One region of the Streptomyces sp. R11 genome, then DNA from elsewhere that is predicted to be linked to it. Evidence: riboswitches for the same ligand, from Rfam matches in the RefSeq annotation. Region 1 holds a riboswitch; each other region holds the start of a gene.
The links. Region 1 has a riboswitch for cyclic di-AMP ahead of AB5J55_RS31690 (M23 family metallopeptidase). Riboswitches for the same ligand answer to the same signal wherever they lie in the genome.
Positions count from the first base shown of each region.

Region 2: it holds a riboswitch for cyclic di-AMP, as region 1 does, so the genes downstream of both, AB5J55_RS36795 (LysM peptidoglycan-binding domain-containing M23 family metallopeptidase) here and AB5J55_RS31690 (M23 family metallopeptidase) in region 1, are expected to answer to the same signal.
Region 3: it holds a riboswitch for cyclic di-AMP, as region 1 does, so the genes downstream of both, AB5J55_RS19960 (M23 family metallopeptidase) here and AB5J55_RS31690 (M23 family metallopeptidase) in region 1, are expected to answer to the same signal.
Region 4: it holds a riboswitch for cyclic di-AMP, as region 1 does, so the genes downstream of both, AB5J55_RS24910 (transglycosylase SLT domain-containing protein) here and AB5J55_RS31690 (M23 family metallopeptidase) in region 1, are expected to answer to the same signal.

Region 1 is NZ_CP163432.1:6,873,573-6,875,763, reverse strand. It holds gene AB5J55_RS31690 (M23 family metallopeptidase) at 167-949, opposite strand; cyclic di-AMP (ydaO/yuaA leader) riboswitch at 963-1,125, opposite strand; gene AB5J55_RS31685 (M16 family metallopeptidase) at 1,339-2,191, opposite strand, start outside.
Region 2 is NZ_CP163432.1:7,948,713-7,950,903, reverse strand. It holds gene AB5J55_RS36795 (LysM peptidoglycan-binding domain-containing M23 family metallopeptidase) at 1-939, opposite strand, end outside; cyclic di-AMP (ydaO/yuaA leader) riboswitch at 944-1,101, opposite strand; gene AB5J55_RS36790 (alpha-galactosidase) at 1,410-2,191, opposite strand, start outside.
Region 3 is NZ_CP163432.1:4,378,468-4,380,658, forward strand. It holds gene AB5J55_RS19960 (M23 family metallopeptidase) at 148-1,173, opposite strand; cyclic di-AMP (ydaO/yuaA leader) riboswitch at 1,185-1,342, opposite strand; gene AB5J55_RS19965 (PP2C family protein-serine/threonine phosphatase) at 1,589-2,191, opposite strand, start outside.
Region 4 is NZ_CP163432.1:5,362,202-5,364,392, forward strand. It holds gene AB5J55_RS24905 (HAD family hydrolase) at 1-395, shown strand, start outside; gene AB5J55_RS24910 (transglycosylase SLT domain-containing protein) at 431-1,195, opposite strand; cyclic di-AMP (ydaO/yuaA leader) riboswitch at 1,201-1,369, opposite strand; partial or broken gene AB5J55_RS24915 (CocE/NonD family hydrolase) at 1,656-2,191, opposite strand, start outside.

The DNA.
Region 1 (2,191 bases):
CGACGAATGACGTGTGTTCAGTGACTCTATTGCAACCGGCGGGAATTTCCGACGGGAGGCCGGAATCCATGGATATTTTTTGGACAGCGGGTCGTTCGAAACGCCGAAAGCCCCGGCTCGGGGAGCCGGGGCTTTCGGAAGACGCGCGGGCGTCAGCGGCGGAGCGTCAGATGTTCACGCCGTGCGAGCGCAGGTAGGCGACGGGGTCGATGTCGGAGCCGTACTCCTGCGTCGTGCGGGCCTCGAAGTGCAGGTGCGGCCCGGTGACGTTGCCGGTGGCGCCGGACAGGCCGATCTGCTGACCGGGGGTGACCGTCTGGCCCACCGAGACGGCTATGGACGACATGTGGCCGTACTGGGTGTACGTACCGTCGTTCATCTTGATCACGACCTGATTGCCGTACGAGCCGCCCCAGCCGGCCTCCACGACGGTGCCGGAGGCCACCGAGTGGACCGAGGTGCCGCTGGCTGCGTGGAAGTCGACGCCGGTGTGGCTGCCGGAGGACCAGACGGCCCCGCCGGCCTTGTAGCCCGTGGAGACGTACGAGCCGGAGATCGGGGCGACGTAGGACAGCAGGCGCTTACGCTCGGCCTCGCGGGCGGCGCGCTCCTTGGCCTCGCGCTCCTTCTTCGCCTTCGCGGCCGCCTTCTTGCGCGCGGCCTCCTCGGCGGCCTTCTTGCGGGCCGCGGCCTCCTTGGCGGCCTGCTCCTGGGCGGCGGCCTGGGCGTCGATCTGGTCGGCGATCGAGTTCTCGACGGCGACGACGGGGATGAGGCCGGTCTGCTCGACGGCCGGTTCGGCGGCGAGCGCCGGGGCGGCCAGGGTGCCGATGACGCCGGTGGCGGTGAGTGCGGCGACGCCCGCGGCGCGGGCGGTGGTGCGCTCGAAGCGGCTGGGGCGACGGTGCTTCCCCGCGGGACGCTTCCCGGTGGCGCAGGTGAACGCCATGAAGTGGCTGGTCCTTTCCTTCCTTCTCGCCTACCGGGTTAGCTGACGGGTTCGGAGCAGGAAGGTCTCCTACGGACCCCCTCGCGGCTGCGCGGGCGTCCGATTCACCCCAGGGACTTCGATGGGTCCCCGGCTCCCCTGGCTCGCGCCGTACGGGGACTCGGCGATGGCTGTCCGGTGCCGCGGGCGCGGCGCAGTGCCTGACGGACAGCCCGGAAGACGCTAAACGGGGCATCTTTCAATCCCCAAACGGATCCTGCCTTTTGTAGTGCATCCCACAGGTCAGACAGGCAACCTCTCCCTCAATTCGGGCATAAAGGGGCCCTGGTGACTCTTCCGTCGCCAGGGCCCCTACGCACGCGTGCCGTCTCCGGCGCCGCGCCAGTCCCCTACTCGGCAGCCACGACGCTGACTTCGCCGATGCCGAGGGCCTCGACGGGCTCCCGGATCTCGGCCGCGTCGCCGACCAGGATCGTCACCAGACGGTCGACCGGGAAGGCGCTCACGGCCGCCGCGGTGGCCTCGACGGTGCCGGTCGCGGCGAGCTGCTGGTACAGCGTCGCCTGGAAGTCGTCGGGCAGGTGCTGCTCGACCTGGTCGGCCAGCGTGCCCGCCACGGCCGCGGCCGTCTCGTACTTCAGCGGCGCCACCCCGACGAGGTTCTGCACGGCGAAGTCCCGCTCGGCGTCGGTGAGTCCCCCGTCGGCGACACCGCGCAGGACCTTCCAGAGGTCGTCCAGGGCGGGACCGGTGTTCGGGGTGTCCACGGAGCCGCTGATGGCGAGCATCGCCGCACCCGAGCCGTCCGGGGCGGAGCGCAGGACCTGCCCGAACGCGCGCACTCCGTAGGTGTAGCCCTTCTCCTCGCGCAGGACCTTGTCCAGGCGGGAGGTGAGGGTGCCGCCGAGGCAGTACGTGCCGAGCACCTGCGCGGGCCAGACGCGGTCGTGCCGGTCGGGGCCCACGCGACCGATCAGCAACTGCGTCTGGACGGCGCCGGGGCGGTCCACGATGACGACGCGCCCGGTGTCGTCCGCGGTCACCGGCGGGACCGGCCGGGGCTGGGCCGGGGAGCCGGTCCAGGCACCGAGGGTGTCGCCGAGGAGGGCGTCGAGGTCCACGCCGGTGAGGTCGCCGACGACCACGACGGTGGACGTCGCCGGACGCACATGGCGCTCGTAGAAGGCACGTACTCCGGCGGAGTCGATGCCGGCGACCGTGTCCTCGGTGCCCTGGCGCGGG
Region 2 (2,191 bases), 1.1 Mb from region 1:
GCCCTTCGAGCGGAGGTAGGCGACCGGGTCCAGGTCCGAGCCGTAGTCCGGGGTGGTGCGGATCTCGAAGTGGAGGTGCGGGCCGGTGACGTTGCCGGTCGCGCCGGAGAGCCCGATCTGCTGGCCCGCCGTCACTGACTGGCCGCTGGAGACGGACAGCGAGGACAGGTGGGCGTACTGGGCGTAGTGCCCGTCGGCGAGCTGGATGACGACCTGGTTGCCGTACGCGCCGCCCCAGCCGGCCGAGACGACGGTGCCCGCGCCGACCGCCTTCAGGGGGGTGCCGGTGGGGGCGGAGAAGTCGACACCGGTGTGGTAGCCGCTGGACCACATGCTGCCGGCCACCTTGTAGGCGGTGCCGAGGGTGGCGCCGTCGAGGGGGGCGGAGAAGCCGCTGGAGGCGCTGGTGTTCTCGGCGCTCTGGGCGGTCGTGGTGGTCTTCGACGCGGCGGACTTGGACGCCGACGACTTCGAGGCGGTCGTGTCCGAGGACGGCTTCGAAGGCGCGGAGGAGGAAGACGAGGGGGCGGACGAGGACTTGGGGGCGCTCGTCTCGGCCTTCTTGCCGCCGATGGTGAGCTTCAGACCCGGGTGGATCAGCGCCGGGTCCGCGCCGACGGCCTCACGGTTGTCGGCGTAGAGCTTCTTCCAGCCACCGCTGACGTTCTGGTCGTCGGCGATCTTCGCAAGGTAGTCGCCGACCTTGACCGAATAGGTCCGCGCGTCCGCCTTCTTGCCGGTGGCCTTCTTCTCGGCCTTCTTCTCGGCGACCGGAGCGGACTGAACGGCCTTTTCCGAAACGGACTGAGAGGGAGCGGCGTGGGCGCCGGCGGCCCCCATGAGCGGGAGAGCGAGAGCGGCGCCACCTGTTCCGGCGATGGCGATGGAGCGGGTGAAGCGCAGGGACTTCGGGCGGCGATGCTTACCCTTCGCGGGCATGGCGAATTCCTCTCCGGCGCCTGCGAGGTGAGCTGTCGGGTGCGGGCTGGAGATGCCCGGTCGCGTCGGGACGCGACTTGACCCCAAGCCGTTCCGGAGACCGGAACAGGCGGTTGTACCTGTGGGTCCCCCGCTCCTGCCGGGTACGGGTGAGTTAGCGCGGGATCCGGTCGGCGGCAGGATTAGGCGTCCGTCCGGATTGGTGTGGAACGTAAGCGAGGAAGACGCACCGGAACAAGTGAGGGGTTCCGTCCGAATGCGTTCCCGTTGATCCCTTGTGGGAATTACCGGTCACACTCCGTGAATTATCGGGACGTCGCCCGACTCAAAACCCCTCGAAAAGCATGTGAATTACGTGAACATGACGAGCGACGCACGGTCACGAATATGACGCTCCTCACGTGACACTTCTCCAGCTCCCTTTACTCCGGAGCGAGTTGGAATTTAAGGCGCCAATTCGGACAGAACTCCTAGATGCGACGCAGTCGGATAACTGTCGCATCAAGGTCGCCCCGCAAGTCGGTGCGTAGTCCGTGATGCACCAATACAGCCCCTCGGTGAATTTCGCCCGTTTCAAGGCATTCATACGACGCTGTCGGGTCCAGGGCGCGCAACCGCAGCGGCGGGGCGGGTTCGCCGTAGCTCTGAGCCTGGAGCCAGGCCAGGACGACCGTCTCGTCACCGAGTGCGTACTGGACCGCACTGAGCCCGCCACTCGGGGGCCGCAGCCGGTAGAGGTCGCCGCGCTGCACCACGGGCCGGATCTGCCTGTAGAGCGTCACCCACTCCCGCGCTTCGGCCAGCTCCCCCTCGGTCCACCGGGTGAGGTCGCCGCCGACGCCGAGCACTCCGGCCATCGCGCTCACGAACCGGAAGCGCAGGGAGGCGGCCCGGTGGTTGAGCATGGCGTTCGGGCTGTCGGTGACCCAGGCGGCCATGGCCCTCGCCGGGTGGATCTGGCTGAAGCCGTGCTGGATCGCGAGCCGGTCGAGGGGGTCGGTGTTGTCCGAGGTCCACACCTGGTCGGTACGGCTGAGCACACCGAGGTCGATCCGTCCGCCGCCGCCCGAGCAGGACTCGAAGGCGACGCCGGGGTGAGCGGCGCGCAGCCGGTCCAGCAGGGCGTACAGAGCGCGCACATGGTCGACCCACAGGCGCTGCGGGTACGCCTCACCGGGCCAGCCGGCGTCGGTGAAGCAGCGGTTGAAGTCCCACTTCACGTAGTCGATCGGGGCGCTGGAGAGGAGTGCGT
Region 3 (2,191 bases), 2.5 Mb from region 1:
GGATACCGGCAGCCCTGACGTCGGGGGGACGCCGTCAGGACTGCCGGGGATCAGGACAGGAACGCCGGGGAACAGGTGTGAACGGACTTCAGCCGGGAACTTCAGAAGGACAGCTGGGAACTTCACAAGGACAGAGGCCGTAACGCCTCAGGGCGTGAGCCCCTTGCCGCGCAGCCACGCCAGCGGGTCGATGCCGCTGGAGCTGCCGCCGGGGTGCACCTCGAGGTGCAGGTGGGCGCCGGTCACGTTGCCCGTGGCGCCCACGCGGCCGATGACGTCACCGGTGTTGACCTTCTGGCCGACGCTCACGCTGATCGAGGACTGGTGCGCGAACCAGACCTCGGTGCCGTCGTCGAGGGTGAGTTCGGTCTTGTAGCCGTACGAGCCGTCCCAGCCGGCGAACGTGATCGTGCCGCTGTGCACGGCCTTGATCAGCGTGCCGGTGGGCGCGGCGAAGTCGAGGCCCGTGTGGTACCCGGAGGACCAGTAGGCGCCGGCCTGTCCGAAGGTCGAGGTGATGGTGTAGGAGGAGGTCGGCAGCGTGTACTGCTTGGCCAGCTCGGCGAGGCGCTCGGCCTCGGCCTTCTTGCGGGCCTCCTCCTCGGCCTCTGCCTTCGCGGCGGCGGCCTTGGCCTCGGCTTCCTTCTCCGCCTTGGCGGCCGCGTCGGCGGCCTCCTTCTCGGCGGCGGCGACCGCGGCTGCGGCGGCCTTGCTGTCGATCTGGTCCTGCTGGTACTCGGCCTGCGCGATGATCCGGCTCCGCAGCGCCTCACCGGCGTCGGAACCGCCCTGCGCGGTCTCGTCGTAGGTCTCGCCCATGGTGCTGAGCGCGGTGGCCGCGTCCTCGGCGGGCTCGGAGGAGTCGTCCGAGATCAGGGGCAGGTCCGGCATGGTGATCGCGACCGGCGGCTTGCCGCTGTTCGCGCTGGCCATGCCGCCCGCGCCGACGGCGGCTATGACACCGACGCCGAGAACCGTGGAGCTGCGGGCGAGTCCCCCGCCGCGCTGCTTGGAGACGCGATGCCTGCCGCGAACGGGACGAAGGGACTCCGCGGTGGGATTCCACTCCTCGAACGGGCCCTCGTCGGTGCGGTTGCGGTCGTAGCCGAAGGTGTCGGTGCTGCGCTGGCTCGGCACGAACGGGGCTTGCGGGGCAGGCCGGTTGGACGCCACGTGGGCGTACTCCTTTCCTTCCTTCTCGCCTACCGGGTTAGCTGACGGGTTCGGAGCAGGAAGGTCTCCTACGCGCGTATACCGCCCGTGACTTCACGGTGGTATCTGCGCGATTCACCCCAAGTTGGTGGTTCCCCGGTTCCCTTTCGAGATTCGGCGCATGCGCACGGAGCCGCCTCTTGTGACGGCTGGGACGACCGCGCTGCGTTATCGAACGTTAATAGACCCGGGGTGCGGATTCCAAGCTGTTCCACTTGATCATTAACGATTTTCGCCTGGACTTACGGGTCATGAGCGGCCTAAATCGGGCGAGTTGGCCAGACCTCAGACGCCACACAGGTGTTGACGGTGTGTCAGTTGTTATGCGGAGGGGGGTCGCCCGGTCACGTCCGGTGACAAGGATCAAGGAACCGCATCATGGCCGCCGTACGGCGATGAGGGCCATGTCGTCCGCCATCCCGCCCCCGGAGTGCCGCCGCACCTCCGCCGCCAGCTTCTCCAGCAGCGCCGCCGGCTCGCAACGGGCGTTGGCCCGCCCCGCCAGTCCCGCCTCGGGGTCGTAGAACCGGTCGTCGCCGTCCCGTGCCTCGCTCAGGCCGTCGGTGTACAGGAGCAGCGTGGCCCCGCTCGGGCAGTCGGCCTCCTGAGCCCGGTCGGGCCAGACGCCCAGCTCTCGCATGCCGAGCGGCAGCGCGGGCTCGGCGGCGGGCAGCGAGCGCACGGTGCCGTCGGCGTACAGCAGCAGGGGCGAGGGATGCCCGCGGTTGACGAGGCGCACGATCCCGCTGCCGTGCGGCAGCTCGGCGAGTACGACGGTGGTGAACCCCTCGGCGGACTCGGCCCACTCACGCCGGTCGCGCTCGCGCACCAGCGCCCGCTCCAGGCGCTGTGCGACCGCCTCCAGCGTGGTCTCCTGCTCGGCGGCCTCGCGGAAGGCCCCGATGACCACGGCGACCGCGCCCACCGCTCCGATGCCCTTGCCGCGCACGTCCCCCACGACGACCCGCAGGCCGTGCGG
Region 4 (2,191 bases), 1.5 Mb from region 1:
GGTGCGAGCCGATCAGCAAGGTCCTGCTGCGCCACCCCACCCTGTCCGACGACGAGTTGGCGGCGACGGCGCGGTCGGTGGTCGGCTCCCTCGCGACGGTCACCATGTCGGGGCCCGGGACCGTCGAACTCCAGCCATGCGGCATCACGAAGGCGACCGGTCTCGCGCTCGCCGCCGAGCATCTCGGTCTCGGCGCGCGCGAGACGATCGCCTTCGGGGACATGCCCAATGACATCCCCATGTTCGACTGGGCCGCCCGCGGGGTGGCGATGGCCAACGCGCATCCCGAACTCAAGGCGGTCGCCGACGAGATCACCCTCTCGAACGAGGACGACGGCATCGCCGTCGTCCTCGAGAGGCTGTTCGCGGGGAGCCTGGCCGACTTCGCCCGGTAGGGCATGTCGTCGGCGGCCAGGCCCCGCGCCCGGGCCTAGTAGGGACCGTTCACGTTGTCGATCGAGCCGTAACGCGCGGCCGCGTAGTTGCACGCGGCCGTGATGTTCGCGACCGGGTCGAAGGGGTCGTACACCGTCCCCGGCACGTGGTACGACGCGAAGGTCGGGTCGATGACCTGCAGGAGGCCCTTGGACGGGGTGCCCGCGACGGCGTTGGAGTCCCAGTTGTTGATGGCCTGGGGGTTGCCGGACGACTCGCGCATGATGTTGCGGTGAATGCCCTCGTACGAACCCGGAATTCCGTTTTGCGCCATGATGTCCAGCGCGTTGCGGATCCAGCCGTCCAGGTTGTTCGGGTACGTCTTCACGGAGGACTGGGTGGCCTTGGCGACGCCCGACTTCTTGGCGGGTGCGGACGCCTTGTCGGCCGACTTGCCCGGCGAGCTCGCCTTCTTCGTCGCCCGGACCTCCAGGTCGAGGCCCGGGTGGATCAGACGGGGGTCGTCGCCGACGGCCTTGCGGTTGTCCTTGTAGAGCTGCTTCCAGCCGCCCTGCACGTCGTACCGGTCGGCGATGCCGTAGAGCGTGTCGCCCTTCTTCGTGGTGTACGCGACGGTCTTGGCCTTCACGGCGGCCTGGGGAGCGGCCTGCGCGACGGTGGGGGACTGGGCCGGCTGTGCGGCGCTCGCGGTGGTCGCGCTCAGGAGCGGGATGGCGAGGGCGGCGGTCCCGGTGCCGGCTGCGATGACGTGCCGGGTGAGCGGGTTGGTGCGGGGGCGGCGGTGCTTGCCTCGGGGCATGGCGCTGTTCCTCTCCGGCGCCTGCGAGGTGAGCTGTCGGGTTCGGGCGGGAGATGCCCGGCCGCGCCGCCGTGCGGCGGCGCGACTTCACCCCGAGCCGGTCCGGGGCGCCATCAAGACGTCCGGTCCGGCGACTTACCTGGGTCCCCCGCTCCTGCCGTGCGTGTATGAGTTGCGTGGGTGGGTGGCTCGGGCGGCGGCAGGATTAGGCGTCCGCCCGACTGAGCGGGAACGTATGCGAGAGCACATGCCTGGAACAAGTGCCGTGGTCACCTGTCGGCCGGTTGACCATGGTCTGGTGCGAATGGGGCGCTTGATCCTTTGCGGTTGCCAAGCCTCAACTTGCTGTGGAGCAAGGGGAGACGTGGGTGCGCCGAGACGGTTCCATGAATGGGCGTGAGTGACCCAATTCACTGGCATCCACAAGAGCGGCAAATCGGGCAATGAATCCAACTCGCCTTTAACCGGCTGTCCGTGGAGTCCGTTTCTCCCATGTCCGGTGGAAAAGTACCTCTTCGCCCTCCATGCAGATCACCTCGTTGGAGGCGATGAAGTCCTGCCGGTCGCAGCTGATCTCCGAGCGTGTGCGCACGGTTGCGTCCCACCCCAGCTCCGGGCGGTGCAGGCGGATCGACCAGTCCGAGCGGGTGCGGGCCGACAGGGGGTCCCACTCGTTGATCGTGTACGTCTCCAGCGCTTCCTCGGTGAACTCCAGGCCGTCGGAGTACACGCGCGTGCCGCCGTACCGGGGGGCGACCTCCAGGCGCCACTCGCCCTTGGCCACGTCTCGCACGACGAGGCGCTCGGGGCGGGGCTCGTCCAGCGTGATGGGGGAGTTCACGCCGAGCGGTTCCGCCTGCTCCGGTTCCTCGAAGGTGATCGCTGTGTCGTCTGCTGACTCGTCCAACGCACGCGCGCGTACCGGAAGTTCCAGCGAGCTTCCCGACGGTTCCAGGCCGAAGCCCGCTGCCGAGTCCGGCTGGGGCCAGATCCACG